DNA from 2 places in the Methylomicrobium lacus LW14 genome. Region 2 is predicted to be linked to the other one. Evidence: predicted binding sites of a transcription regulator. Region 2 holds the regulator's gene; the other holds the start of a gene.
What was found. The regulator HrcA, encoded in region 2, represses chaperone genes, less so after heat shock. The targets are predictions, from matches to a motif close to TNTTAGCACTCNNNNNNNNNGAGTGCTAANA.
Positions count from the first base shown of each region.

Region 1 (14,824 bases), 2.0 Mb from region 2:
TTTTTCAAGTCATTGACAAGGCATGCGAAAAACATCGGCCTCGGCATTTGAAACGCCCGGCAAAGACCGCCGAATCCGTAACCGCACGCGCCTCGAACGCGCCCTTGCCACAGTTTTACTGATGTTTTTTGATAAGGAAAAGAGTATGATCAAATTTCACCTAAAAGCGAATATAACTATATAAATCATGAGGAGGCACTATGGGTGAAGTGACAGAACTGTTTGTGGTGATGTTGGTGATCGCCGCCGGGGCTTTTGCGCCGCTCGGCTATTTCATCTACAAATTTACACAGACCAATGCGAAACCTTTCGGCGAAACCGAACCGCACGGCGATAGCCCTTCGGTGATCAACGATCTCGCCGAAAAAGTCATCGGCATGATTAAAGGCATGGCCGGCGGCAAATAACAACGGCCGTCGTCGACGCCTATGTAATGCAGCTATGCATTTTTGCGAATCCAGCCCCCTGGTTTTAATAATCTGTCGGACTGGATTCGCTTCAGACAGATCGGAGAACCCTCAAATAAGGAACTGCTATTCTGGAGGCTGAATCGTTTACCCCTGGCTTAGAATAAGACATCTCTTTCGCAAAAATCGCAAAGCGACGCCAGGTCCATCGGTTTGGCGATGAAATAACCCTGCGCCACGTCACACCCCATGCTCTTGAGCGTATCCCAGTCCTGCTCCGTCTCGACGCCTTCGGCGACGCACTTGATGCGGAGCTTGTGCGCCATATCAATACTCGACTGGACAATGATCCGCAGCGGCTCGTTTTCGGCAAAGCCTTTCACGAACGCCTTATCGATCTTCAGTTCGCTGAAGGCAATGCGCGTAATCTGCTGCATGCTGGAGTAGCCGGTGCCGTAATCGTCTATCGATAATCCGAAGCCGTACATACGCAAACGCGCCAGATTTTCCAGGGCGCGCGCAACATCGGTCATGGCCGTGGTTTCGGTCACTTCCAGGATAATATGTCGAGGATCGATACCTGCATTGCGCATGACCTGCGTAATCCTGCTCGCCAGCGTCGTGTCGGTGAGCGAAGCCAGCGAAATATTGACCGACAGACTTAACGTCTGTCCGCGTTGAAGCAGCTGGCGGTAGGCGACAGCCGCTTTTTCCAGCATGATGAAGGTCAGATCATTAATTTTGCCACTTTGCTCCAGCAGACCGATAAAGGCATAAGGCGCGATCACGCCATAGTCCGGATGTATCCACCTTGCCAGCACTTCTGCCCCCGTGATGCGCCCCGTGGATAAATCCAATTTGGGCTGGAAAAACGGTTCGAATTGATCATGCTGCAAACCGTTCATGATCTCTTCGAAGGTAAAGCTCGAAGGAATAGTCGATGCCGCTGCCGGCTTGGGACGAGCCGATTCATGCTGCCCGATCAGCGCTTGCAGACGAGACCGCGTGATGGGTTTTTCAATCGCGCCCAGCAGCCTGATTCCGTAAGCAAGCGCCATTTTTTCGACCGAGGTGATCAGAGCGGAATCCAGCGCGCTGATGATGACCAGCGCGATATCGGCATGAGAACTGCCCAGGTGCCTGAAGTATTCCATGCCATCCATTTCCGGCATCTCCAGATCGCAGAGCACAATATCAATCGGTTGCAACTGTTCCGCTTGCAATATCGCCAGCGCCTGCTTGCCGTCGCCAGCTTGCTGCACCGACTTAGCGCCCAGAGAATGCAGCATCTCGGCCAGGGTTTGGCGTTGAAAATCATCATCCTCGACCACCAGGAAATGGAGATCATCCGCTTTCATCAATGCTTCCTCAAGCTTCTTTATTCCGCATCGCTCAGCATAGAGAGATAATTCTCAAATCGATTCACCGCATCGGCCAGTAACTGAAAGCCCAGGCATACGGCATCGTGATCGTTCTGCTTCGCGGCCTGCTCGATAGCTGCATAAGCGCTCGCGAGTTCGCGCGCCCCCACCATTCTGCTCGCACCCTTGATGCGATGCGCCGCGTATGCCGTCCCTGCCATATCGGCCTGCTCGAAACGAGCTTGCAACTGCTCAAGATCGTTGCGCTGATGGCTTTGAAACTTGCGCAGCAGGTCGATCTGCCCGGCCCTGTCCGGCACCGTTTCGGAAAGGTCGGAAAAATCAACCGGAGGATCGGCATTTTGTTGGGGAGGCTTACGATGCGTCTGCTTCTCGACCTCACCAAGCCCGGGAAGCCAACGCAGCAACATGGCCCGCAAGGTTTTCAGGTTGGTCGGTTTGACCATCACTTCATCCATGCCGGCAACGCGGCAGCGTTCGTTTTCCTCGCCAAGGGCGTTCGCCGTACAGGCAATAATCGGCAGGCGAGGACGCGCTTCCAATCGTTCATCCTTCCGGATGGCCCTGGCCAATTCATAGCCGTCCATATTGGGCATATGGCAATCGGTAATGATTGCTGCGATCGATCGGCTCCGCCACAACGCCAATGCTGACTCGCCGTCTTGTGCGGATTCGACGCGCAGACCGAGCAGTTCTATCTGACGTACCAGCAAGGCAAGATTGACCGGATGATCATCCACGGCAAGCACGATCGGAGCTGTGGCGACATCAGCCGCGAGGGGCTCGGTGGGCGAAATCTCGGTGCCTTGCACACATGACGGTATCGTCTTGATCTCGGTCAAAGGCAGGACCAGCGTAAGACTGAAGGTCGAGCCCCGTCCCGGGATACTTTCCAGATCGAGGTCGGCGCCCATGATTTCGGCAAGGCGTTTGCAGATCGCCAGGCCGAGTCCGGTGCCCCCGTACATGCGCGCGGTATTGTCGGTCGCTTGCGTATAGAGCTGGAACAGTCGCGATTTTTGGGCCTGATCGAGGCCGATGCCGGTGTCCTGGACCGAAAAACGTATTTTTTCAGCGCCCTCAAGCTGTTCGAGCACTTCGGCACGTATTTGTACCGAACCCTGATGGGTGAACTTGATCGCATTGCTGACCAGATTATTCAGAATCTGCGAGAGTCTGAGGGAATCGACAAGATGCGCCTTGCCGATCCTCTCATCGACATGCCGCTGCAAAATCAATTTCTTCGCGCTGGCAACATGCGCATAAGTATTCGCCACATCCTGGAGCAGATGCGCGATGGTGGTCGCCTGCACCGAAAGCCCAAGCATGCCGGCTTCGATCTTTGACCAGTCGAGAATGTCGCTGAGGATCCGCAGCAGACTATGGCCGGAATTGCGAGCCGATTGCAACGTTTTCTTTTGCTCGTTATCGAGAGGCGTGAGGGCGAGCAATTCCAGCATGCCCAGCAATCCGCTCAGCGGCGTGCGGATTTCATGACTCATGGTCGCCAGAAACGAATCTTTCGCGCGGTTGGCAAATTCGGCTTTTTCTTTCGCCTGTTGCAGCAGTTCTTCGGTGCGCTTGCGCTCGGTGATGTCGCGCACGATGCCGATAAACCGGCGGCTATCGTCCGAGCGCATTTCGCTGACCTTCAAATCGAGCGGGAAGACGCCACCCTCTTTGCGGCGTCCGTGGACTTCCCGCACCCGGCCTACGATACGTGCCTCTCCGGTGGCGAGATAATGCCTTAAATAGCCGTCGTGTTCGCTATGGTAGGGTTCAGGCATCAGCATTTTAATGTTCCTCCCGATGATTTCAGCACCGGCATAATCGAAGATGCGCTCAGCGGCGGGATTCACCGTCTCGACGATGCCATTTTCGCTGATGGTGATGATGCCGTCCGCGATATTATTGAGGATCGTGCGGATGTGCGTGGCGCTGTCCCGCAAGGCCTTCTGCGTGGCGTATTCTTCGGAGACGTCGCGGAATACCAATACCGTCCCGATCACCTGCCCCGCGCGGCTCCGAATCGGTGCGCTGCTGTCGGCGATCGGATGTTCGCTGCCGTCGCGGGCGATCAAAAGGGTGTGATTGGCCAGCCCCTGCATCGCCCCCTTCGCCAAGGTTTCGAGCACCGGAATGGCGGCCGGTTGCCGCGTGTCCTGGTTGAGAATTCGAAAAATTTCAGTGACCGGCCGACCTACGGCCTCCTTATCGGGCCAACCGGTAAGCTGTTCCGCACTCGGATTCAGACGCGTGACCCTCCCCTCGGCGTCCGTCGTCAGTACCGCATCGCCGATCGAATTCAACGTGACAGCAAGATTTTCCTCACTGTTGCGCAGCTTATCGTTCGCCCTGACCACCTCCTGTGCGCGCTGGTATATTTCAGCTTCCATCTTTTCCATGCGCTCTTGCAGTTCTTCGGTGATAACCCCCTGCTGCTTCAGCCGGATGAACTCGGTCACATCCTCGACCCGGTGGATGAGGTAGGCAAGCGAGCCGTCGGCATGAAAAACGGGTGAGTTCAGCGGACTCCAATAACGACCCTCGAAACCGCTTTCCGTTCCCGGCTTACGGATGTCATATTTTTGTATCGGCATCGCATGAGCTTTCCGGGTATTCCGCACCGTCATCAGGGAGGTTTGAAGATTGCGCACCCCGTCGGCGGCGGGATCGCTGGGATTGTCAGGAAAAACTTCGAAGATGTCGCAGCCGATAATGTCTTCCCGGCGAGTCATGGTGGCGCGCGCGTAGTCATCACTGACCGCGACGATATGAAAATCGCAATCCAGCACCAGGTACAATCCCGGCACGGATTCGAACAAGACCTGAAAATCGGGCTTCCGTACCGGCTTGGCGCTCGGCTTAACCGATGAGAAAAGAGGACCGCCTCCTCTGATCATGAGTTAGCCTCCTAAAAGTCGAGCGCTTGCGAAGAGCTCAAGCCAATGTATTTTACGGCCATATTCGACCCCCGGCGAGCGTCCGCCAACATCACTCGAAAGCACAAGAAAAAATGGAAACCTTTTGTCGAGACAAAGCGAACGCATGTGACTATCGGCTATTTCAGCCGTCATCAATAAGCGCTTAACGAAAAGTTCTCGGGTATTTCCCATAGGGATTGTCGAACCCACACCAAACGCAGCATGATGACAATACCTATTCAATTGTTTATTAATGATTCGCGTAAAATCATATCAAACCAATCTTATTGATTTATTACCTAACAGACAAAATACTGTAAATTAAACATATACTCTCCTGACCCGGCCACTGCAATGCCGTTTCGACAACGCTATTTTGAGTTTTCACGCCTTGTCTTGCCGCCAGTGACTTCGCCCCCACTTTCCCGTTCCGGCGCAGTGTATATTCTGCATGCCATTTTTTGCTTATCGCATTTTTCCGACGTGCCATTATGTTAAAAATGCTATCGGATACGCTTTGTTTTCTACGGGATTCACCCAGCATCGACACCGTACGTGTAATAATTTAACTTGCTAGGTAAGCCACGCATCGTTGCATCCCTCCGGCTTAATCTTATTCAGATCGGTGAAAATATCTATCCAAGATGCTTTTCGCTGCATACCGGACACTTCGGGTTTTTTCTCAATTTCATCGTATTGAACTCCATCGTCAATCCGTCCAATAGCAATAACCTGCCGGTCAACGTTGCGCCGATGCCGACGATCAGCTTGATCGCCTCCATCGCCTGAATCGCGCCGATGATGCCGGTCACCGGCGCCACGACGCCATTCGTGGCGCAATTCAGCGGCTCCTCGCCGTCCATCCGATACAGGCAGTTGTAACAAGGGCTGTCTCCCCTGCCCGGCGTAAACACCGCGACCTGGCCTTCGAAGCGGATCGCCGCGCCTGAGACCAACGGCGTTTCGTGTTCGACGCAGGCCCGATTGATCGCAAAGCGGGTCGTGAAATTGTCGCTGCAGTCGAGCACCAGATCGGCGGCTTCGACTTCCTGGGCAAGCTCCGCGCCGCCGAGCCGTTGCTTGACCGCCCTGACATTCACGTCAGGATTCAGCCGATTCAGAGTCTGCCGGGTTGAAATGACTTTCGGAGTCCCTATATCGTCGGTGTAGTGAGCGATCTGTCGCTGCAAATTGGATAAATCGACATCGTCATCATCGAAAATGGTGATATTGCCGGTGCCTGCCGCGGCGAGATAAATCGATGCGGGCGACCCGAGCCCCCCGGCGCCGATGATCAGCACCTTCGCGGCAAGCAGTTTCTGCTGACCTTCGACATCGATCTGCGGCAGCATGATTTGCCGGCTGTAGCGTAAGAGTTGGTTGTCGTTCATGAGTCGTAGGGATTGTAAGGCAGCGGGAATGATGCCAAAGAACTTGACAGACTGCAAAACCTGTTTATTATTAGCACTCATTGAACGCGAGTGCTAATAACCTTTTACCTTTAATTTTTTAGGAGAGATTGATGAAAATACGTCCGTTACACGACAGAGTGATAGTCAAACGCGTCGAGGAAGAAACCACAACCGCAGGCGGCATCGTGCTGCCCGGCTCAGCGGCCGAAAAGCCTAGCCAAGGCGTGATCCTTGCGGTCGGCACCGGCAAACATCTGGACAATGGCGACATTCGCCCCTTGGAAGTCAAGGTCGGCGACAAGGTACTGTTCGGCAAATACTCCGGCAACGAAGTCAAGATTGACGGCGAAGAACTTATCGTGATGCGCGAAGACGACATTATGGGCGTATTGGGTTAAACCACCCCGTAACCTCATCACAATCAATTAACACATCAGTCAGGAATTAAAATGGCAGCAAAAGACGTATATTTTGGTGATGACGCACGTAGCCGCATGGCGAAAGGCGTCAATATTTTGGCAAACGCAGTAAAAGTCACTTTGGGCCCTAAAGGCCGCAACGCAATCCTGGACAAGAGCTTTGGCGCGCCGACCATCACCAAAGACGGCGTATCGGTTGCGAAAGAAATCGAATTGAAGGACAAATTCGAAAACATGGGCGCGCAAATGGTCAAGGAAGTCGCGTCGCATACCTCCGACGTGGCCGGCGACGGCACCACCACCGCGACCGTTCTGGCGCAATCGATCGTCAATGAAGGCTTGAAAGCGGTTGCAGCGGGCATGAACCCGATGGACCTGAAACGCGGCATTGACCTCGCGGTCACCAAAGCGGTCGAAGCGATCGTCGCTTCCGCGACCCCATGCACCGACAACAAGGCGATTGCGCAAGTCGGCACCATTTCCGCTAACTCCGACGAGTCTGTCGGCAACATCATCGCCGAAGCGATGGAAAAAGTCGGCAAGGAAGGCGTAATCACCGTTGAAGAAGGCTCGGGCCTGGACAATCAACTGGACGTCGTCGAAGGCATGCAGTTCGACCGCGGTTATCTGTCTCCGTACTTCATCAACAAGCAAGACAGCATGAGCGTCGAACTGGACGATCCGCTGATTCTGATCTACGAAAAGAAAGTCTCCAATATCCGCGAAATGCTGCCGGTTCTGGAAGCGGTCGCAAAATCCGGCCGTCCGTTGCTGATCATTGCCGAAGACGTTGAAGGCGAAGCCTTGGCGACTCTGGTCGTCAACACGATCCGCGGCATCGTCAAAGTCGCTGCGGTTAAAGCCCCAGGCTTCGGCGACCGCCGTAAAGCGATGCTCGAAGACATCGCGGTATTGACCGGCGGCACCGTGATTTCTGAAGAAATCGGCCTGTCTCTGGAAAAAGCCGAGCTGTCACAACTGGGCACCGCGAAGAAAGTCCTGGTGACCAAAGAAAACACCACGATCATCGACGGCGCCGGCTCCGAAGACAAGATCAAAGGCCGCGTCGCACAAATCCGCGCGCAAGCCGACGAAGCCACTTCCGATTATGACAAGGAAAAACTGCAAGAGCGTCTGGCGAAACTGGCCGGCGGCGTTGCGGTAATCAAAGTCGGCGCGGCAACCGAAATCGAAATGAAGGAAAAGAAAGCCCGCGTCGAAGACGCGCTGCATTCAACCCGCGCTGCGGTTGAAGAAGGCGTCGTCGCCGGCGGCGGCACCGCGCTGGTGCGCGCGCTTTCCGCACTGGAAAAGCTGGAAGGCGCGAACCACGACCAAACCGTTGGCGTGAACATTCTGCGCCGCGCGATCGAAGAGCCGCTGCGCCAAATCGTCGCGAACGCCGGCGACGAACCATCTGTCGTCTTCAATGAAGTCAAAAAGGGCACAGGCAGCTACGGTTACAACGCGGCGACCGGCCAATACGGCGATATGATCGAAATGGGTATTCTGGACCCTGCGAAAGTGACCCGCACCGCGTTGCAAAACGCGGCTTCCGTGGCCAGCCTGATGCTGACCACCGAAGTGATGATCGCCGATGCGCCTGCCGACAACAAAGCCGGCGGCATGCCGGACATGGGCGGCATGGGCGGCATGGGTGGAATGGGCGGTATGGGCGGCATGATGTAATCGCCCCGCCTTTAAAGCGCCTAAGCGCTTTAAGCTCGAAGCCCCGGCTGGACGCAGTTCAGCCGGGGCTTTTTTGTTTTTACTCTTACGCTGAACAAGATATATTATTCCTGTCGACAGAGCTTAAGAGCTTGGCATGGTACCCCCCATACCTCTTCCAGGCTTCAAGTTTACCCAGGATCATCCGGCCGGAGATATTTGAACTACACTTAAGAGTCCCATATCCGAATGAACTCGCCGCTTATTATCCGCACGGTTCATCTTCTAGCAGGTCAACTTCATGACGTTATCCAAGCAGCTATCAATTCTGATTTCAGTGCTTTTCCTCGCGATATTCAGCGTCAATTATGTCATCAGCATCAACAATATCAGAAGTTATCTTCAGATCGAATCACAAGTGCATGCGCAGGACACAGCCACATCGTTAGGCTTGTCATTGAGCCCCTACATTCTGAAGGAATCCGATCCGATCCTGAAAACGATGATCAGCGCGGTCTTTGACATGGGCTATTACAAGGAAATCAAACTGGACAATGCCGATGACAAGACGCTGGTCAAATTGACAAATACCAAGGTTTTTGAAGAAGTGCCAAGCTGGTTCATCAAGCTGCTGCCGATGGAAACCGTGACGGCGGAAAGCGAAATCAACTCGGGCTGGACATTCGGCGGCACCTTATTTGTGACGGTCAACCCTGGCTACGCCTATCTAAAACTCTACCAGCAGGCGAAAAATGCATTTTATTTTTCTCTGCTGGCATTTTCAGTATGGATCTGCGTATTGTTTTTCGTCCTGCGCCTGACGCTCAGGCCGCTCAAAAAGATTAATGAACTCGCCTTGGCGATCGCCGATGGCCACTTCGACAAGATCGCGCATTTGCCTTGGACGACCGAGGTTAAAAATGTCGCACACTCGATGAACGTCATGTCGCGCAAATTGAGCGGCGTGATGACGAATCTGAACGACAAACTCTCTGCTCTCGGCCAAAAGCTCCAGCTCGACGGACTCACCGGACTCTATAACAAAAACTCCTTCGACTCGGATTTAAAACAGCTTTATCTGGAACCCACGGACGGCTACCTTTTTCTGATCAAAACCGACTGTTTGGCCAACCTGGTCAAAGAGCGCGGCAGCGAGGCAATCGATGCTTTTTTACAAGCTTGCGCCGCGCAATTGAAGCAGACCGCACAAAATTTTTCCAGCGAAGCGACCGCCTATCATTTTTATGGCGCGGAATTTGCCGTCCTGGCCCGCAATATTCAGCCGTCGCAAGCGCGAAAACTGGCAAAATCCTTGAGCATGACCCTCTCCGAACTAGGACACGTCCATCACAAAGACGATATCGGCCATATTGGCGTGGTTGCAATCGACCCTTTGGGCTCACCCGAAGATATGCTGGCCGCGGCGCACGAAGCTTACGAACAGGCCGTGATCATCGGCCCCAACAGCTATTACATCAGAACCGGAGACGATCGCGCCAAAGACATAGCGGAATGGAAATCTCTGGTATTCGATGTGGTTGATCGAAATTCCTACACCATTCAATTCATCAGCCCGATTCAAAACTTGGCTGATCAACGCATTTTAATGGATGAGGCTTTTATCCAGGTCTTCGACAAACATGGCACGTCACTGCCTGTCGGCTTATTTGTCTCGATAGCCGAAAAATACGAAAAAATTGTCGCATTGGATCGCGGTGTGATCGAAAAAGTGATTGCCCATCTGGAAAGCGCTTCTCCCTCGCTGAATATCGCGGTCAACCTGTCTAGCCGAACGATTAAAAACGGCGACTTTCGCGCATGGTTAACCCAGCAACTCAAACAATACGCCGCGATCGCGCCGCAATTGATCACCAGCTTTTCCGCCTATGCGGTCGCTAAAGATTTCGACACCTATCACGAATTTATTGTATTTCTCCGCACTTTTGGTGTTCGTGTCGCGCTGAAACGTTTCGACGCCCAATCGATGCCGCTGGACAAACTAAAAACCCTAAAACCCGACTTTGTCCGTTTAAGCCGGGAATTGAGCAATAATTTGCACGGCGATTCGGAAAAAATCTCCTTTCTGCAAACCGTTAAAGAAATCGGCGACCTGCTGGACATTTCGATTCTTGCCGAAAACGTTCTTGCAGATACCGATTTTGATATTGTCAAGAATATAGGGCTCACCGGGGCGAGTCGTTGACGCCGCGAAGTTCTCAAACAGTTTAATGTATGCCGCGCTCTCACCGCCCAATTTTTGCCCAAGCCATCATCTTTTATATTTGCCTGATGATGGCCGGCAGTGCTTTGGGCTGGATTGAGTTAACTGCCGAAATACTGACTCAGGCGAAGCATAAACACGGCGAGCAAGCGCAACACCGGCTCATCCGCTGGCAAAATTTACTGACCTCCGCGAAAAACCTTCCCGAAAAAGACAAACTGAAACAGGTAAATGATTTTTTTAATCTCAATGCGCTTTTCATTGACGATATAATACAGTGGAAGACAGAAGGCTACTGGGCCACGCCATTGGAATTGCTGGCGACCGGTGCCGGCGATTGCGAGGACTTTGCGATCGCCAAATATTTCACCTTACTGGAACTTGGCGTAGACGAAAGCAAAATGCGTATTACTTATGTCAAGTCACTGCGACGCAATCAGCCCCATATGGTATTAACTTTTTTTGCCTCACTCAAATCGGTTTCGGAAGTGCTCGACAATTTGATCACTGAGATCAAGCCTGCCACGCAACGCTCCGACCTGTTGCCGGTTTACAGCTTTAACGGTACCGGTTTATGGACAGCTAAAGCGAGAACTGCCGGCAACCGTGTGGGCGATTCAAACCGCTTGAAATTGTGGAGTGAACTCCAAGATAGAATGCTGAAAAATCCATTGTAGCCTGATGGAATCGTTTACATATCAGATCAAACGCACGCCGCGAGCCTCTAAAACGCGCATCGTTGTGACGCTCGAAAAAATTGAAGTCATCGCACCGTTTCATATTTCTGACGACAGGCTGCATCAATTTGTTAAGGAGCAGTGGAGCTGGATTACCGATGCGGTTCGAAAACTTAAATCCCGTGCCGCGCAACATCAAAGTCTAGCACCCAAAGCTTATCATGATGGCGCATCCATCCCTTACCAGGGAAAAACTTATCCCTTGTCTTTGGCACCGACCGACTTAAAAAAAATCAAAATTGAACATGCGTTGACCTTTACCGCGCATATTCCGCATGCACAATGGGACACAATCGGCAGCGAAGAGATCAGAGCCGCGATTATCCGCTGGATGAAGATCAATGTAAAAATGACCGTGGAGCAGCTGGTTTGTCGGCATGGCCCCAAGCACCAATTATTTCCCAAATCGATTGTTATCAAATCGCAAAAATCGCGCTGGGGCAGTTGCGGCATTCATAATGACATCGCAATCAACTGGCTTCTCGCCCTGGCCCCGCTTGAAATTTTGGAATATGTCGTGGTGCACGAACTTTGCCATATCCAGGAAAAAAATCATTCAAAACAATTCTGGGCACTCGTCGCGCAACACCTTCCCACTTACCGAAGCGCCAGGCTATGGCTGAAACAGCACGGCAGAACGCTCATGCTAGGCATTTAGACGCGCTGTCTTTTCTCTATCTCCTGTAATTACTCCTGACAATGCCTTAATTTCATCGCGATTATTTTTTACTTACTGCCCATCTATATATAAGTGGACTTCTTCCACTCCCCTGTATATCATTGGCTAAAACGGTCAGAATGAGGAACCTCATATGTCCAGATTAGCTTCTTTGATGTTTTTACTAGCGCTTGGCTGTGCAACTGCTCAGGCTTACAGCGATCTTGATGATATTCAACAAAAATTACTCACCAAGGCCAGTAAACTCGAGCGCGTCAACCCGTGGGAGGCCGCTGCGCTTTACTGCAAAAGCGCCAGAAACGGCTCGCTCGAGGCGCATTATCGGCTTGGGATGTTATTTGCGTTCGGCCAAGGCGTCCCCGAAGACAGAGAAATTGCCGCCTCCTTGTTTGCTGCCGCAGCGCAACAGGGCCACCAGGAAGCCGGCAATATGCTGGATACCATCCTTTACAGCTCCGATAAACTGCCGAACTGCATCCTTTCCGACGTCTTGCCGCCTCGCGGCCATTACCGTGCTCGCTGGGCCAATGACGCCTCATTGGATGCTGTGCTTGCCGCATTGTCAAAAGATCGTCACTGGCTGATCAACATGATCAGGCAGATTGCCTCCTAGCATCAGGTTGATCCTAAACTGGCTTTATCCATCGTTAGCGTCGAATCCGCTTTCTAAGTACACGCCAAATCGAAGGCAAACGCGATGGGCTTGATGCAATTAATTCCGGCAACTGCGGCTCGGTTTAATGTACAGGATGCCTTTGATGCCAGCCAAAATGTAAAAGGCGGCGTGCGCTACTTACGCTGGCTTTTGGATCGGTACCATGGAGATATTGAATTGGTTGCGGCGGCTTACAATGCCGGCGAAGGTGCCGTTGACAAATACAAAGGCATACCGCCTTATCAGGAAACTCAAGATTATGTCACTAAAGTGCTTCGCCGCTATCAATCCCACAAACACAATTTTCATCCTGAAAAGTCTTAAGAAGACTTAGACGTTAGCGAGTCGTTTTTAGATGCCTTTTAGGCATGGCCTCTCACTGCCTTATCGATTCCGATTGCTCACGAAGTGCATATCCTTTTTAGCCGACTGCTTGTAATTATCGCGCCGGCTTAGACGCCAGTTTCTCACTCCTGCTTCAACGCCCCCCTGCTTCTTCGATGCGCCGTGATCCCCGTTTATGGGTTGCCACAGCACTAACCCTCTGAACACTAGCGGGATATTTTCATTCCGCTAAAATCACCTTGCCCCTCTTCCGGACAATGGCATTTGTCTATGTCTTCCGCCCTATCCATGACGGCCTTGAACACCTGCAAAGGCAAGTTAATAACTGAGGCCGTACGATTAATATCCACGAAAAACCCGAAAGGCACGAAAAAATGGATGTGTTTTTCGTGGATAATGCGTAACATCAGATAATAACTTTGTCTCTGCTCTGCCAAGCCGAAAGACCCAATCAGCAATGCTCGTTTTAGATGCTTCCGCCATCTGCACGATCCCAACATTATGCGATCGTCATTGCATCGAGGTCATCCTCACTGCACGCAAAAACTAAGGCATTGACCTGTGCTGCCGGCATTAAGCTCTCTGTGTCTGACCGCTTTTTCCTGTCATTCCATGTGATCAGCTTGATATTCATAGAACACCCGCCTTGACCTTGGTCAAAAATGATACAGGGAGCGGGCTTTGCTTTTTATCCGAGCCGGGGAGACTGAAAGGCGTTTATGCTTTATCGAGTCCCCTACGCTCGCCATATTTTTCCCATAAAAAAACCCCCGCTATTCAATGAATAACGGGGGTTTAAATGATTAACTTCTTATTATTGTTATTAGACCAGCAATCTTCTTAGATGAAGGTTGGGATCAGAGGACCGTCGATTTGGACCAGTTGTTTGTTTCCATTTTCGTCGTGGAAGAACAACAGACCAGCGAAACGGCTATCTGGGTCATAGATCAAGTCAGCCAAACGATAAACTTCCCAAGCAGCATCAGATGCAGTAACTTGAACAGTTCTGGTTTGACCTGGAGCCAGTGGGCTGTTATCGCTAACAGTCAGACCTTCTGGAGCCAACAAGTCATCTGGGTATCCAGTGGTGTCTTCAGTTACGTTAGCATCCAAGAAACGAACGCCAGCGGTGTTGAATTCACCCAAACGGACAGCAGTATCGCCATTGTTGGTGATGGTCAGAGTCATGTTCATTGAACGGCCTGGTACACGGTAGGTAGCGTCGTCAATCTTAACGCTAACTGTTGGTGTAGGCAGATCAATTGGCTTCATACCGCGCAACAAACCAGCTTGCAGAGGAGTGGTGATTGGGTATTCAGCGTTAGTTGTGCTCATTGAGAACGCAACGATACCGATTACACCTGCACCGAAAGCCAAAGCAACTTTTTTGTCAACCGGAGTGATCAGAGTGTCAGCTTTGCCAGCGTCAACAGCGATCAAACGTGGAATGAACATTGGTTTGCGCATCCAGTAAACCATCCAAGCTACGCCGATTGCATACCAGAAAGCATGCCAGAAGTAAGTGTTGCCCAGGTTATAGGTTTCCAGATCAATGGTTTGACCGGTCAGAGTAGTGATTGGGTCGGTGAAGTCCTTCATAGAACCTTCAATCGTTACCCATTTACCAGGACCGATGATTGGACCACCGCCTTCAACGTTCATCATAGTGTGAACGTGCCAGTCACCTGGACGGCGTGCTTTCAACAGAACTTTAAACTCATAGGTTTCGCCCAGTTCCAAAGAAACCGAACGTGGAACCAATTGACCACCGATCCAAGATCCAGCACGAATAAATACTGGGCCTGGAATACCAATGTTCAAGAACGCGCTTTCTGGCTTGTCAACAGTTTCCGGCCATCCTGAGAATACCAGGAACTTACCAGAGATTGTCATTGTGTCGTTAACTTTAACAACTTCTTTTGACCAGTTCAGATCATACCAGTGAATGGTACGCATACGCATGAAAGCCGCTTGA
Region 1 is NZ_AZUN01000001.1:2,643,261-2,658,084, forward strand. It holds gene METLA_RS0112075 (hypothetical protein) at 201-407, shown strand; gene METLA_RS0112080 (EAL domain-containing response regulator) at 566-1,765, opposite strand; gene METLA_RS0112085 (PAS domain-containing hybrid sensor histidine kinase/response regulator) at 1,786-4,692, opposite strand; gene METLA_RS0112095 (HesA/MoeB/ThiF family protein) at 5,349-6,104, opposite strand; gene groES (co-chaperone GroES) at 6,236-6,523, shown strand; gene groL (chaperonin GroEL) at 6,575-8,233, shown strand; gene METLA_RS0112110 (bifunctional diguanylate cyclase/phosphodiesterase) at 8,514-10,415, shown strand; gene METLA_RS0112115 (transglutaminase-like cysteine peptidase) at 10,445-11,110, shown strand; gene METLA_RS0112120 (M48 family metallopeptidase) at 11,175-11,828, shown strand; gene METLA_RS23230 (SEL1-like repeat protein) at 11,983-12,462, shown strand; partial or broken gene METLA_RS23235 (lytic transglycosylase domain-containing protein) at 12,535-12,828, shown strand; gene METLA_RS0112130 (hypothetical protein) at 13,056-13,256, opposite strand; gene METLA_RS23750 (hypothetical protein) at 13,349-13,483, opposite strand; gene amoB (bacterial ammonia monooxygenase, subunit AmoB) at 13,690-14,824, opposite strand, start outside.
Region 1: a site for HrcA is predicted at 6,173-6,203, ahead of groES (co-chaperone GroES). Genes of this name have one in related genera too.

Region 2 (14,824 bases):
CACTGCGACAGTCTCGAAAATATCATAATCCGCATCCATTGAGTAGTTCCCCTTGTAATAGAATGAATAAAAACCGGATGTAACCTATACAGGATGATCCACATCACAGGAAAAGCAACTCGAGGCATCCCCCTACCTAGCTAAGAAGTGTATTCGACCTTAACGATCAGCCAGCTCCTTTTTTGGGCACGGTTGGGGCGAGTGAGCTTCGCCATTGGGGTAAATTAAAACGTATATCAGTGAAAGATGAAATACGTGCGTGCGCGTACGTAGGATCACGTATTCAATACCAGCAAAGGGAATAGGGTTCATTCCTACATTGGCCGGTACACATACAAGTGGATGGGTCAGGTTGGAAAATTGCTGGCTTCGCACAGGCGAGCCAGTTCCAGGGGATTCGTTGTGCCTGTTTTTTTTAAGATCCGTGCACGGTGAATTTCGACGGTACGATAGCTGATGCCGAGTTGACGGGCGATTTCCTTATTGGAATGGCCCGCCACAACCCAAGACATGATTTCCATTTCGCGTGAGGTAAGACCGTATAGGCGCATACAGAGAGCTTGTTCCGCCAGAGTCTGTTCGGATATTTGTGTTTCGTGCTGCAGCACTGCCTGTATCCGTTCGATCAACAGGTTCCTTGGCACCGGCTTCGTCAGAAAATCGACCGCTCCGGCCTTGATTGCGCGGACCGTCATGGGTATATCGCCATAAGCGGTGAAGAAAATAATCGGCAAATGTATCTTGCGGCGGATGAGTTCGGCTTGCAATTCGTGACCGTTCAAGCCCGGCAAGTTGAAGTCGAGCAGCAGGCAGCCGGGATTGCCCGGGCAATAGTTTTGCAGAAAGTCCTCGGCGCTCTCGTTCAGTTCCCCTCTTTGAAAAAGAGGGGCTAGGGGAGATTTTTTAAATAAATCCCCCTCTATCCCCCTCTATCCCCCTTTTTCAAAGGGGGAGGTGAACACTTACTCCTCGGCGCTCTCGAAAGTCTGGTAAGCAAAACCTGCGGTTTCCATAACCAGCCCAAGACTATGGCGTATTACATATTCGTCATCGACAATAAAAACACAGAATTGAGTGCTCATATCACGAAGGGTAAGGTAAAGTGGACACTGATGCCGTTACCGGCGTTTTGTTCAGCCCACATTTTTCCTCCGTGAGCTTCGATCAAGGCGTGGCTGATAGCAAGGTCCATGCCTAAACCTTGGGGTTTGATCGTGTAGAAGGGTTGGAACATGGTTTTCAAGGTGGCGATGTCCGTCACACATTTTCCGCCGTCGCGCACCGTCACCTGCACCATGGCCGGCGTGTCATCGGTGCTACGCGTTGTTATGGTGATCGTTCCGGCGCTTAATCCACTTTCTTGCATGGACTCCAGACCGTTGCGCAACAAGTTGACCAGCACCATTTCGATTTGCAGACTATTGGCTCTGATCGGCGGCAAGGCCGCGGCGAGATTCAGTTCTATGCTAAAAGCCCCTAAATGTCCGTCCGCCTTGACTAGCTCGAGTGCTTCCTGGGCCAAATGATTGATATCTATCGACTCACTGAGGGTCTCGTCTTTATGCAATACCGTCATTAATTGCCGTATAACGCCCCCGGCACGCTGCGCTTGCTGGGCGCAAATTTCCATAAGAGGAGAGAGCTTTTCCGGATTCTGGTTGCCGGATCGCAGCATATGTAATGCCACTTCGGAATAAGATGAGATCGCAGCCAGTGGCTGGTGCAGTTCGTGAGCTATGGCTGCCGCCGTCTGGGTGACAACACATAAGCGGACGGATTGCTCCATCTTATCGCGCCGATCTCTCAATTCCTTTTGCTTCTTGTAGTCGGTAATGTCTAAATTTATTCCCAGCATACGATAAGGACGGTTATTGGGGTCACGCAACAATCCGCCACGAGAGTGAATCCAGCGGTACAAGCCATCCTTGTGACGCAGACGGAACTCCAATTCGAAGACCGGCAGAAGGCCGGCGATATAGTTCTCTGTTGCCGCCAAGACCAATGCCCGGTCGTCGGGATGCAAGCGGGATTCCCATTCTTCCCAGCGGTTGAGCAATTCGTCCTCATCAAAGCCGATTTGCCGCTTCCATTCAGGCGATAAGTAGACGGTGCCCGTATTCAGATCCCAATCCCAATAACCCGCTTTCACCTCTTCGACGACAAGCGTGAGCCGCTTCTGGGCAGTGCGCAATTCTTCCTCGGCTATTCGGCGTGCCGTGATATCCTCGCAGGAAATAATAATGCCGCCGATCTTTCCTTCCTGGTTTGTCCAGGGATAAGCCGCCCAACGCAACCAATGCCGGCTTCCGTCTGCTTGGATCCATAAGTCGTCGTCGTTTTTCAGAAACTCCCCGGCTTGTGCTTTAACATGAATCTCTCTCCACTCGGCGGAGATATCCGGATTAACCCAATAATGGTTATGCCCTGTCAGATCATCGTACCCCCGTCCAAACTCTTCGATCCAGCGTCGGCTGGTGACCAGATAATTCATCTCACGGTCGAACATCGCAATGCTGAGTGGTGCCTGCTCGATGAAAGTCCGAAGCTGAGCCTGGCTCTTCGTTAACGAGTCTTCGAATCGTTTCAGCTCCGTAACATCCCGCAGGATGGCGGTAAACGATTTCTCGCCATTTATCTCGCACTGGGAAATGGTCGCCTCGACAGGGAACTCTTTGCCATTGGCGCGCAGGCCCGAAATAGAAGCCGACTCGCCCATTTTACGGCTGGTGACGCCGAAACTCCCGAAAGCGCGAATATGCGCGTCATGGGCGGGGCGAAAGCGTTCGGGAATAAATCGTTCGATAGATTCCCCGATGGCTTCCTCCGCCGTACAACCGAACATTTTTTCCGCCGCCGCGTTGAATAGAGTCATACGTTGATCGGCATCGATAGTGATAATCGCATCTAAAGCCGACTCGACAATCCCGGCATAGCGCTGCCGGCTTTCCTGTAGCGCCGCAGTTGACCTCCGATGGAAGTTGGTTGTGACGATCATAACGGCAGACACAAAGCAAAAGCCTGCGTTTAAAATAAAAACAGCGTAAGGCCCAATCCTGGCCGGAAACAAAACAAGCGCATTAACTGCAATCAAGGATAAAGCCATCGCGAGAATACCCGGATTCAGTCCTAGCCAGAAAGCGGTCTGGATAATCGCGAAAAAAAATAACAAGAATGCTGCCCGTTCGCCGATCACCGGAATAGTGTGGGTCGCCATAGCGGCGATCGCGACTGCCAGCACTGCCAATCCGTAGCGCAACAAATAAGGTTGCTCGTCAAAATAAAGGATAATCGATTGAGTTTTGAATCGCGTAAAGTTCATCCGCTATTGCCGTCAATGCTTAAAATGTTCCAAAGAAATCATGAAATATAAGCAATATGATAAAAGATTCAACTATTAATTCCGCAATGCAAGATAAAACAGAATGGTTAATCCGATACGGTCATTGGATTGATGTTAAGTGGTGTGGAACCGCTTTTCCGAAATCGCTAGTACCGTAGATGTGGTGATGTTCGTCTGGACTTTGAGAGTTCCTCGGAGATTCGAGGAAGCCACTAAAATGGGATATGGACAGCCTGCGCAAAACTGTCCATAAAGTTGAAAGTTATAGGGGCAGTCCATTCTAAGACAACAGCCCTTATTTTGCGGCCTACAGACGTCCGCAGGGTGTCCATATCACCCGTGTCGTCGAAGAAGACTCCGGCTTCAGCCGAGCGCTTTCAAGCCCAAGACGTCCTGCATGTCATATAGGCCGTTCGGTATGTCCTTCAGCCACAACGCCGCGCGCACCGCGCCGTTCGCAAAGGTCATCCGGCTGGTCGCCTTGTGGGTGATTTCGACGCGTTCGCCGTCGTCCGCAAACATCACGGTATGATCGCCGACGATGTCGCCGGCGCGAATCGTCGAAAAACCGATCGTTTTGCGGTCGCGTGCGCCGGTGTGGCCTTCGCGGCCGTAGATCGCGCAGTCTTTCAGGTCGCGGTCCAGCGTCGCCGCGATCACTTCGCCCATTCTGAGCGCGGTGCCGGATGGCGCATCGACCTTGTGGCGGTGATGCGCTTCGATGATTTCGATGTCACTGTCGTCGCCCATCACGCGGGCGGTCATTTCGAGCAGTTTCAGCGACAGGTTAACGCCGACGCTCATGTTCGGTGACAATACGATCGCGACATCCCGGGCGGCTTGCTCGATCGTCCGTTTTTGTTCCGGCGTGTAGCCGGTCGTGCCGATCACGATCTTTTTACCGGCCGCCCGGCATTGTTCGATCAGCGTCATCGAAGTGTCGGGACGAGTAAAATCGATCAGTACGTCGAATTTATCGAGCACCGCCGACAGATCGTCGACCACCTGCACGCCGATCGTTCCCAGCCCCGCCAATTCGCCCGCATCCTTGCCGACCGCAAGACTGCCGAGGCGCGATACCGCGGCGGTAAATTCCGCATGGCTTGCCGCATCGGCCGCCCTGACCAAACAAGATCCCATGCGGCCGGAGACGCCCGCTACTGCAATTCGAAGCATTGTGCTCATCCTGTCAATTTATCGAAAAAACTTTTCACGCCGTCGATGAACGAATGCTCCTGCGGACTGTGATGCTTGCCGCCGCCCATCAGCGATTCATTCAACTGCGCGATCAGCTCTTTTTGTTCCTTGGTCAGATGCACCGGCGTTTCGACCTGCACCCGGCACAACAAATCGCCGACCGGGCCGCCGCGCACCGGCTTCACGCCTTTGCCGCGCAGGCGGAACATCTTGCCGGTTTGGGTTTCGGCCGGAATTTTCAGACTGACCTTGCCGTCCAGGGTCGGCACTTCCAGGTCGCCGCCGAGACAGGCGGTCGGGAAACTGATCGGCACTTCGCAAAACAGATTCGCGCCGTCGCGGGTAAAGATCGAATGCTCCTTTACCTGAATCTGCACATACAGATCGCCCGGAGGCCCGCCCAGTTCGCCGGCTTCGCCTTCGCCGGACAGCCGAATGCGGTCGCCGGTATCAACACCGGCCGGAATCTTGGCCGACAACGTTTTGGTATCCTGCACGCGGCCCTGGCCGTAGCATTTGCCGCATGGGTCCTTGATCTGCTTGCCGGTGCCGCGGCAGGTCGGACAGGCTTGCTGCACCGCAAAGAAGCCTTGCTGCATCCGGACCTGGCCGTGACCATGACAGGTCGAACAGATCACCGGCGAAGAGCCTTTCTTCGCGCCGCTGCCGGAGCATTCGCCGCAGGTCGTCAGCACCTGGACGCGAATCTTCGCTTCGGTGCCGGCGACCGCTTCCTCGAGCGTCAGCTCCAGATTGTAGCGCAGGTCGGAACCGCGCTGCGCGCCGCCGCGCTGGCGGCCGCCTCCGCCGAAAATATCGCCGAACATGTCGCCGAATACGTCGCTGAAACTGTCCGCGCCGAAGCCGCCGTGGCGGCCGCCGCCCATCGACGAATCGACGCCGGCATGGCCGAACTGGTCATACGCGGCGCGTTTCTTCGCATCGGACAGGATCTCGTAGGCTTCCTTGATCTGCTTGAATTTGGCTTCGGCCTGTTCGGGATTATCCTTGTTACGGTCAGGATGATACTTCATCGCCATCTTGCGATAGCTTTTCTTGATTTCTTCATCGCTGGCGTTTTTGTCCACACCGAGAAGCTTGTAATAATCTTCTTTTGCCATGTGTTGTTATTAAGTGGCTTTAAACAAAATTGCAGGAACCGGCAAATACCGGGTTCCTGCAAAAATTAATGACGCTGGCAAGGGGATAAGCGCTAACGCTCATCCCCCTACACTATTGTCAACCGTTAGCCTTTCTTGTCGTCCTTGACTTCTTCAAATTCGGCATCGACCACACCGTCATCGGCATGGCTTGAGGCGGAATGCGCACCGGCTTGCTCGCCGCCTTCGGACGCCGACTTTTGCGCATACACGCGTTCGGCCATCTTGCCCGAAAGTTCGGTCAGGTCGTTGGTCTTGCTTTCGATTTCGGACTTGCTATCGCCTTTGCAAGCTTGTTTCAGTGCTTCGATCGCTTTTTCGATCGCGGCTTTTTCGTCGCCGCCGACCTGATCGCCCAGTTCCTTGATCGACTTTTCGGTCGCATGGATCAGGCCGTCCGCATGGTTGCGCGCGCCGACCAGTTCGGTCAGTTTGCGATCTTCTTCCGCATGTGCTTCGGCGTCCTTGATCATGCGGTCGACTTCGGCGTCGGACAGACCGCTGGAAGCCTTGATAACGATCGATTGCTTCTTGCCGGTCGCCTTGTCTTTCGCCGATACGTTCAGGATACCGTTCGCATCGATGTCGAACGACACTTCGATTTGCGGAATGCCGCGCGGCGCAGGCGGAATGTCGCTCAGGTCGAAACGGCCCAGCGATTTGTTCGCGGCAGCGACTTCACGCTCGCCCTGCAACACATGCACGGTGACCGCGGTTTGGCTGTCGTCGGCGGTCGAGAACACCTGCGATGCATTGGTCGGAATCGTGGTGTTCTTCTCGATCAGCTTGGTCATCACGCCGCCCAGGGTTTCGATGCCCAGGGACAATGGAATTACGTCGAGCAGCAGCACGTCCTTGACTTCGCCGCCGAGAACGCCGGCCTGGATCGCCGCGCCGAGCGCGACCGCTTCGTCAGGGTTCACGTCTTTACGCGGTTCCTTGCCGAAAATGGCTTTGACCATGTCCTGCACCTTCGGCATCCGGGTTTGGCCGCCGACCAGAATCACGTCGTCGATCTCGGAGGCTTTCAAACCGGCGTCTTTTAGCGCAACTTCGCAGGGGCCTTTGGTGCGATTGATCAATTCCTCGACCAGTGACTCCAGTTTCGCGCGGGTCAGTTTAACGTTCAAGTGTTTCGGACCGCTCGCATCGGCCGTAATGTACGGCAGGTTCACGTCGGTTTGCTGGGCTGAAGACAGCTCGATCTTGGCTTTTTCGGCCGCTTCTTTCAGACGTTGCAGCGCCAGCGGGTCGTTATGCACATCGACGCCGCTTTCCTTTTTGAATTCGGACGCCAGATATTCGATGATGCGCGCGTCGAAGTCTTCGCCGCCGAGGAAGGTGTCGCCGTTGGTCGACAACACTTCGAACTGGTGCTCGCCTTCGATTTCGGCGATTTCGATGATCGAGATATCGAAGGTACCGCCGCCGAGGTCATAGACCGCGATCTTGGTGTCGCCTTTCGGCTTGTCCATGCCGAAAGCCAGCGCCGATGCGGTCGGCTCGTTGATGATCCGCTTGACTTCGAGGCCCGCGATACGGCCGGCGTCCTTGGTCGCCTGACGTTGGGAGTCGTTGAAGTAAGCCGGCACGGTGATCACCGCTTCTTTGACTTCTTCGCCCAAATAGGCTTCGGCGTCTTTTTTCAGCTTCATCAATACGCGGGCGGAGATTTCCGGCGCCGCCATTTTCTTGCCGTGCACTTCGACCCAGGCGTCGCCGTTTTCGGCTTCGGCGATCTTATACGGCACCATCTTGATGTCTTTTTGTACGACATCGTCCTTGAAACGGCGGCCGATCAGACGTTTGATCGCGAACAGGGTATTCTTCGGATTGGTGACCGCCTGCCGTTTGGCCGATTGGCCGACCAAGACTTCGTCGTCACTGGTGAACGCGATGATCGACGGCGTGGTGCGCGCGCCTTCGCTGTTTTCGATCACTTTCGCGACGCCGTTTTCGAGGACCGCGACGCAAGAGTTGGTCGTGCCTAAATCTATGCCGATAATTTTAGCCATTGAATGCTCCAGACTTGAATTTGTTTATTAGGGTTGAATTTGTTTTGGTATATGGGGCCTGTTTATTCGAGTTCAAGCCTGTTCGTCGATAATCGGGGGCGTTGTTTCCGGTTTTTGCGGCGCTTTTGCGACCACCACCATTGCCGGCCGCAGCAGGCGTCCGTTCAAGCTATAGCCTTTTTGGAAGACGTTCACGACCGAATTCGGCGCGGCGCCTTCGATTTCCTGTACCATCATCGCCTGATGCTGTTCGGCGTTGAAAGGCTGGCCGAGCGGGTCGATCGCTTCGATGTGGAATTTGTCGAATGCCGCTTCGAACTGCTTCAAGGTCAGTTCGCTGCCTTCGCGGAATTTTTGCACTTCCGGGCTGTCGCCGGTCGCAGCTTGAAGGCCCAACACCAGGCTGTCCAGCACCGGCAACAGGGCTTTCGCGAAATTTTCCAGCGCAAATTTGTGCGCGCTTTCGAGGTCGCGCTGCGTTCTTTTACGCAGGTTATCCATTTCGGCGACCGTTCTGACCGCCTTGTCCCAGTTTTCCTGCGCCTTCTTCTCGGCCTCGGCCAGTTTGGCCTGCAAGGCTTCTACCGTCGGCTCCTTTTCGGCCAGTTCGAGGTCCGGCGCTTCGGTTTCCGGCGCAGCCTGATTTTCGGTGTTTTCCGTCGCCTCGGTCTGTACCTGGGCTTCGGTGTTTTCCTGATCTTTACTCATGCAAAAAATTTCCTGAAAAAATAATTAGTCTCGCGCATGCTTGCGCACCCAAAATCATCATGGTTGTTATGATGGGGATGCGGATTTCGGATTCAAGGCGGCGCCCAACAATTTTGCGGTCACATCGACATACGGAATGATTTTTTCATACGCCATCCGGGTCGGCCCGATCACGCCCAGCACGCCGACCACTTCATCGCTGACCGAATAGGACGAAGTGACCAGGCTGCAATGATCGAAGGCCTGATAGCCGGATTCCTCGCCGATGAAGATCTGCACGCCGTCGGCCTTCATGCATTGATCGAGCAGATGGATCACGCCCTGTTTCTGGCTGAACGCCTCGAACAGGGTGCGGAGGCGGTCGCGGTCGGACAATTCGGAAAATCCCATCAGATTGGTTTCGCCGCTCAGCACGAAATCTTCTTTCTTGTCGTCCGGTTCGAATGCCAGTTGCGCCATCCGGATCGCATCGAGCATCAGTTGATTCATCTGTTCGCGGTCGTCCTGCAATTCTTGCAGCACCGCATCGCGTACCGACGAGAGGCTCCGTCCCGAATAGATCGAATTCAGATAATTGGCCGCCTGCTGCAATTCGGCGGGGCTGAACAGGCGCGAGGTATGAATGATCTTGTTATGCACTTCCTGTTCATTGGTCACGAAAATCACCAGCACGCGCGAATGCGACAACGGCAGGAATTCGATATGGCGCAGGAACAATATTTCACGCTTCGGCAGAGTCACGACGCCGGCCATCTGGGTCAGTTCGGAGAGCAGCCGCGAAGCCGTGCCGAGCGCCTGGCTCTGATCGCCGATCGCGGACAGGCTTTCCTGCAGGCGGTTCACTTCGCGCAGTTCGAGCGGCTTGACCGTCAACAAGCTGTCGACGAACAACCGGTAACCGCTGACCGTCGGCACCCGGCCCGCGGACGTATGCGGCGAATGGATCAGACCCAGGTCTTCGAGATCGGCCATCACGTTGCGAATCGTGGCCGGGCTCAGCTTCAAATCGGAATCTTTCGACAGCACGCGCGACCCGACCGGCTGCCCGTCGCTGATATAACGCTCGATCAGCGTCTTCAATAACTGCAGCGAGCGTTCATTTAATAGATGCGGATGACTCACACTAACCCCTAACGGAAATCGATTTTTAGCACTCTAGCGAGGTGAGTGCCAACAGAGCAAATTAGCAGCTAGAGCGTATATTGTCAACCGGGATATTCAGGGCTGACCCTGAAAAAAACCATGGGACTGTGGCGCGAGTTTTCGGCATCGTATTGCGCTGGGCGGTGCCTGCGCAATACGATGCCGAGGGGGGGATTTAGCCGAAAAAGATCGCCGCGCTGATCAATGCCGCGCTGACGAAGATCATCCACTGCGTCGATTGATGATGGGCTTCCATCTGCTTGCGCAGTTCTGCCAGTTCGCGTGTCTGCGCCTCGCTGGACTGTTTCGCGTAGGCGGCATTGTCGAGCGCCTTGTACAGCAGCGTCGGCACTTCGGGAAGCTGTTGGGCGAGTTCCGGAAAGTGCGCGAAGAGTTGGTTCAATTTGGCCTTCGGGCCCATCCTTTCCTGAAACCATTTTTCGAGGAAGGGCTTTGCGGTCTGCCATAAATCCAGTTCCGGATAGAGCTGCCGGCCTAGGCCTTCGATATTCAGCAAGGTTTTCTGCAAGAGCACCAGCTGCGGCTGCACATGCATGTCGAAGCGGCGCGCGGTCTGGAACAGGCGCAGCAATAACTGGCCGAACGAGATGTCGCGCAGCGGTTTTTCGAAGATCGGTTCGCAGACGCCGCGGATCGCCGATTCGAATTCCTCGATCCGGGTCGAACTCGGCACCCAGCCCGATTCGACGTGCATTCTCGCGACCTTGCGGTAATCGCGATTGAAAAACGCCAGGAAGTTTTCGGCCAGATAATGCTGGTCGGACAATGACAAGGAACCTACGATGCCGAAATCGACCGCGATATATTTGGCTGGCAGGTCGACGAAAATATTGCCGGGATGCATGTCCGCATGGAAAAAATTGTCCCGGAATACCTGGGTGAAGAAAATCTCGACACCGCGTTCGGCCAGCAATTTGAAATCGGCGCCGCCGGCGCGCAATTGTTCGATCTCGCCGACCGGAATGCCCTGAATCCTTTCCATCACCATCACCTTCTGCCGAGACAGCGGCCAATGGATTTCGGGGACATAGATGATGTCGGAGTTTTCGAAGTTGCGCCGCAGTTTGGCCGCGTTCGCCGCTTCCCGGACCAGATCGAGTTCGTCGAGCGTGGTTTTTTCGAATTCGGCGACCACTTCGAGCGGCCGCAGGCGGCGCGCATCGGACCAGAAGCGCTCGGCAAAGCGGGCCAGTTCATAGAGCAGCGCAATATCGGAATGAATACGGTCTTCGATGTCGGGCCTGAGCACCTTGACCACGACGTCTTCGCCGGTATGCAGTTTTGCGGTATGCACCTGCGCGACCGAGGCCGAAGCCAAAGGCGATGGATCGAAGTCGACGAACGCCGCGTCGATCGACATGCCCAGTTCTGATTCGATGATCCGCCGGGCGACCTCGTTCGGGAACGGCGGCACCCGGTCCTGCAGTTTGACCAGTTCGTCGGCGATATCGTCCGGCAACAGGTCTTTGCGGGTGGACAGCGCCTGGCCGAATTTGACATAGATCGGCCCCAGGTCTTCGAGCGTCTTGCGGATGCGCACGCCGCGCGGCTCATTGCGCCTTCTGAGCCAATAATAGGGCGACAGCGCGGCCAGAAAGCGGATCGGACGGAACAGGTGCGTTTTCAGCACGATTTCATCGAGGCCGTGAAACACCAGGACCCAATTAATATGGATCAAGCGGAATATGATTCTAGGATTGATCACGTTGGCTTAGTCGCGGGCAGGTGAGGGCGCAGGCACGGCATCATTCGCTTTGCGCAAGAGGTTTACGGGTGAGTGCGTCTTCGAGGCGTTCGATCCGGCTGTTCAGGCGGTCGAAATCGGTGCGCAGTTCGTCGACATGGCGGTAAAAAATATCGGCTTCGGGGCCTGCGGGCAGATCGCGCGTTTCTTCCTGCAGAAACTCGCTCAAATTCAGTTCGAAAGTCCTGAGCGATTGCCGCGTCCAGCGCGAGCCTGCGCGGAAGAGATTGCCGATTTGATGCGCGATCACGTCGCCGGTGACCTGCGACAGCTTTTCTTCGAGATCGATGTTCAGTTTGTCGAACAGCGCCTGGAATTTGCGCCCGGTCGTCATGTCGCCCTCGATCTTGACCTCGCCCGAAAACACCGAACGCATCGGCTTGGCACTGATTCCCATCAGGCCCAGGGACCAGAGCGAGCCTGAGATCCGGGTGTCGGGCTCGCCGGGGTAGGCGTCCAGCACCTGAACCGCATCGTGCGTCGGGCACAAATAAAGGGTTTCGCCGAACGGTTCGACGGTCAGTTCGATCACCTTGCCGGCGATCGGCGCCAGCAATTCGCCGACGTCCAGGTCCAGCTTGATATAGCGGTTCAGCGCGCTTTCGAGCGCGACGGTCAACAACGGTTTGAGCGCCATGTCAGATCTTGTAGCCGCGATGCACCGCGACGATGCCTTGCGTCATGTTGTAAAACTCGCAGCGTTCGAAGCCGGCGTTTTCCATCATCGCCTTCAGTTCGCTCTGCTTCGGGTGCATCCTTATCGATTCGGCCAGATAGCGGTAGCTGTCTTCGTCCTTGGCGACGAATTTGCCGATTTTCGGCAGCAGCTTGAACGAATAGAAATCGTAAACCTTTTCGGTGACCGGGTCGATCGGATGCGAAAATTCGAGCACGAGGCAGCGTCCGCCCGGTTTCAGTACGCGATGCATCGAGCGCAAAGCGGCATCCTTGTCGGTTACGTTGCGGAGGCCGAAGCCGATGATCACGCAGTCGAAGGTGTTGTCCGCGAACGGCAGGCATTCGGCATTCACCTGGGAATATTCGATATTGCCGGTCAGGCCGCGGTCGATCAGTCGGTTGCGACCGGTGCGCAGCATTTCCGAATTGATGTCGGCGAGCACGCACAGTCCGTCCTTGCCGACGCGTTTTTCGAGCAGCGTCGTCAAATCGCCGGTACCGCCGGCCAGATCGAGCACTTTCTCGCCGCTGCGGACATTGCAAAGCTGGATCGCAATCCGTTTCCAGATGCGATGAATGCCGAGCGACATTAAGTCGTTCATGATGTCGTACTTTTCGGCGACCGAGTCGAAAACGCCGCGCACCAGATTGACCTTGTCTTCGGTGGCGACTTGCTTGAAGCCGAAATGGGTCGTTTTGTGATGAGTCATATTTTATTGTAAATGTTCGGGGTCAATGCGTGTGTAGCCTGCGGCCTTAAGGCGTTCCAGATAGCTGGCCCAAAGGCTGTCGTATTCGGCGCCGAGTTGGTAGAGAAAGTCCCAGGTGTAAAGACCGCTGTTATGGCCGTCGCTGAACACCGGACAGATCGCATAATTGCCGATCGGATGAATCTCCCGTATCGTGACATCTTCCTTGCCGGTCTGCAGGGTTTCCTGTCCCGGCGCATGGCCCAGGGCTTCCGCGGACGGCGTATAGACGCGCAGGTATTCGCACGGCAGCATGAAGACCTTGCCGTCATCGAAATGGATTTCCAGAATCCTGGAAACCTGATGCAGTTTGATTTCGGTCGGCAGCGCGTTGCAGGGTTGGGTATGAAGTCGCATATCGAATCAGAATATGTTGGATGGGCGGCGTTTTTCCGCCCGCCATGAGGAAGTCAGGTGGGCAAACGATAAAGCCGTTTGCCCACCCTACAATCTTTCGCCTACAAGATATAGCGGCTCAAATCCTCATCCTGGACGAATTCGCCCAAGTGGCGGTCGACATAAGCCGCATCGATCACGATGTTCTTTTCGAGCAGGTCCGGTGCGCTGAACGAAATCTCTTCGAGCAGGCGTTCCAGGATCGTATGCAGACGCCGGGCGCCGATGTTTTCGGTTTTTTCGTTGACTTCCCAGCCGAGCTCGGCGATCCGGCGGATGCCGTCGGTCGCGAAGCTCAGATTGACGCCTTCGGTCGCGAGCAGCGCCGAGTATTGTTCGGTCAGCGAGGCATTCGGTTCGGTCAGAATCCGGAAAAAGTCGTCGGCGGATAAGGCGCCGAGTTCGACACGGATCGGGAAGCGGCCCTGCAATTCCGGGATCAGGTCGGACGGCTTGGTCAGATGGAACGCGCCCGAGGCGATAAACAGGATATGATCGGTCTTGATCGCGCCATACTTCGTGCTGACCGTGCTGCCTTCAACGATCGGCAGCAGATCGCGCTGCACGCCTTCGCGCGAGACTTCGCCGCCTGAACCGCCCGAATCGGAGCGTTTGCAGATTTTGTCGATTTCATCGAGAAACACGATGCCGTTCTGTTCGACCGCTTCGACCGCCTTCAGCTTGATCTCCTCGTCGTTGACCAGACGTGCGGCTTCCTCTTCCTGCAAGACCTTGAAGGCCTGCTTGATCTTCATCTTGCGGGAACGCGTCCGGCCGGTGCCCATGTTCTGGAACAGGCCCTGCAATTGATTGGTCATTTCTTCCATGCCCGGCGGCGCCATGATCTCGACGCCCATCGGCGCGAGCTGCACGTCGATCTCGATGTCCTTGTCGTCGAGGTCGCCTTCGCGCAGTTTCTTGCGCATTTTTTGCCGGGTCGATTCGTGGGATTCCGAGCGCATGCCGCCGTCCGCTTCGGGCAGGAGCAGGTCGAGAATCTTGTCTTCGGCCGCGTCGTAAGCCTTGATCTGCACCTTTTCCATTTCGGACTGGCGCATCATCTTGACCGCGGTATCGGCCAGATCGCGGATGATCGATTCGACGTCGCGGCCGACATAGCCGACTTCGGTGAATTTGGTCGCCTCGATCTTGATGAACGGCGCATTCGCCAGCCGCGCCAGGCGGCGCGCGATTTCGGTTTTGCCGACGCCGGTCGGGCCGATCATCAGGATGTTTTTCGGGGTGATTTCTTCGCGCAGCGAGGCATCGACCTGCTGCCGGCGCCAACGGTTGCGCAAGGCGATCGCGACCGAGCGTTTCGCATCGGATTGGCCGACGATGTGCTTGTCCAGTTCATGGACGATTTCTTTTGGGGTCATTTGGGTCATGCTTTACTCGTTCGGTTCCGCGTCCAGTTCTTCGATGCGCAAGTTGTGATTCGTATAAATGCAGATATCGGCCGCGATCGACAGCGCTTTTTCGACGATCTCGCGGGCGCTCAACTCGGTATTTTCGAGCAAGGCGCGCGCGGCGGCCTGCGCGAAGGCGCCGCCGGAGCCGATCGCCATCAAATCCAGTTCGGGCTCGACCACGTCGCCGTTGCCGGAGATGATCAATGAGGTTTTGGCATCGGCGATCGTCAGCATCGCTTCCATGCGCCTGAGGGTGCGGTC
Region 2 is NZ_AZUN01000001.1:604,246-619,069, forward strand. It holds gene METLA_RS0102635 (hypothetical protein) at 1-39, opposite strand, end outside; gene METLA_RS0102640 (response regulator) at 348-923, opposite strand; gene METLA_RS21235 (PAS domain S-box protein) at 1,079-3,319, opposite strand; gene dapB (4-hydroxy-tetrahydrodipicolinate reductase) at 3,704-4,516, opposite strand; gene dnaJ (molecular chaperone DnaJ) at 4,522-5,658, opposite strand; gene dnaK (molecular chaperone DnaK) at 5,784-7,724, opposite strand; gene grpE (nucleotide exchange factor GrpE) at 7,785-8,420, opposite strand; gene hrcA (heat-inducible transcriptional repressor HrcA) at 8,487-9,542, opposite strand; gene ubiB (ubiquinone biosynthesis regulatory protein kinase UbiB) at 9,739-11,289, opposite strand; gene METLA_RS0102685 (ubiquinone biosynthesis accessory factor UbiJ) at 11,330-11,965, opposite strand; gene ubiE (bifunctional demethylmenaquinone methyltransferase/2-methoxy-6-polyprenyl-1,4-benzoquinol methylase UbiE) at 11,967-12,716, opposite strand; gene METLA_RS0102695 (gamma-butyrobetaine hydroxylase family protein) at 12,720-13,112, opposite strand; gene hslU (ATP-dependent protease ATPase subunit HslU) at 13,214-14,539, opposite strand; gene hslV (ATP-dependent protease subunit HslV) at 14,543-14,824, opposite strand, start outside.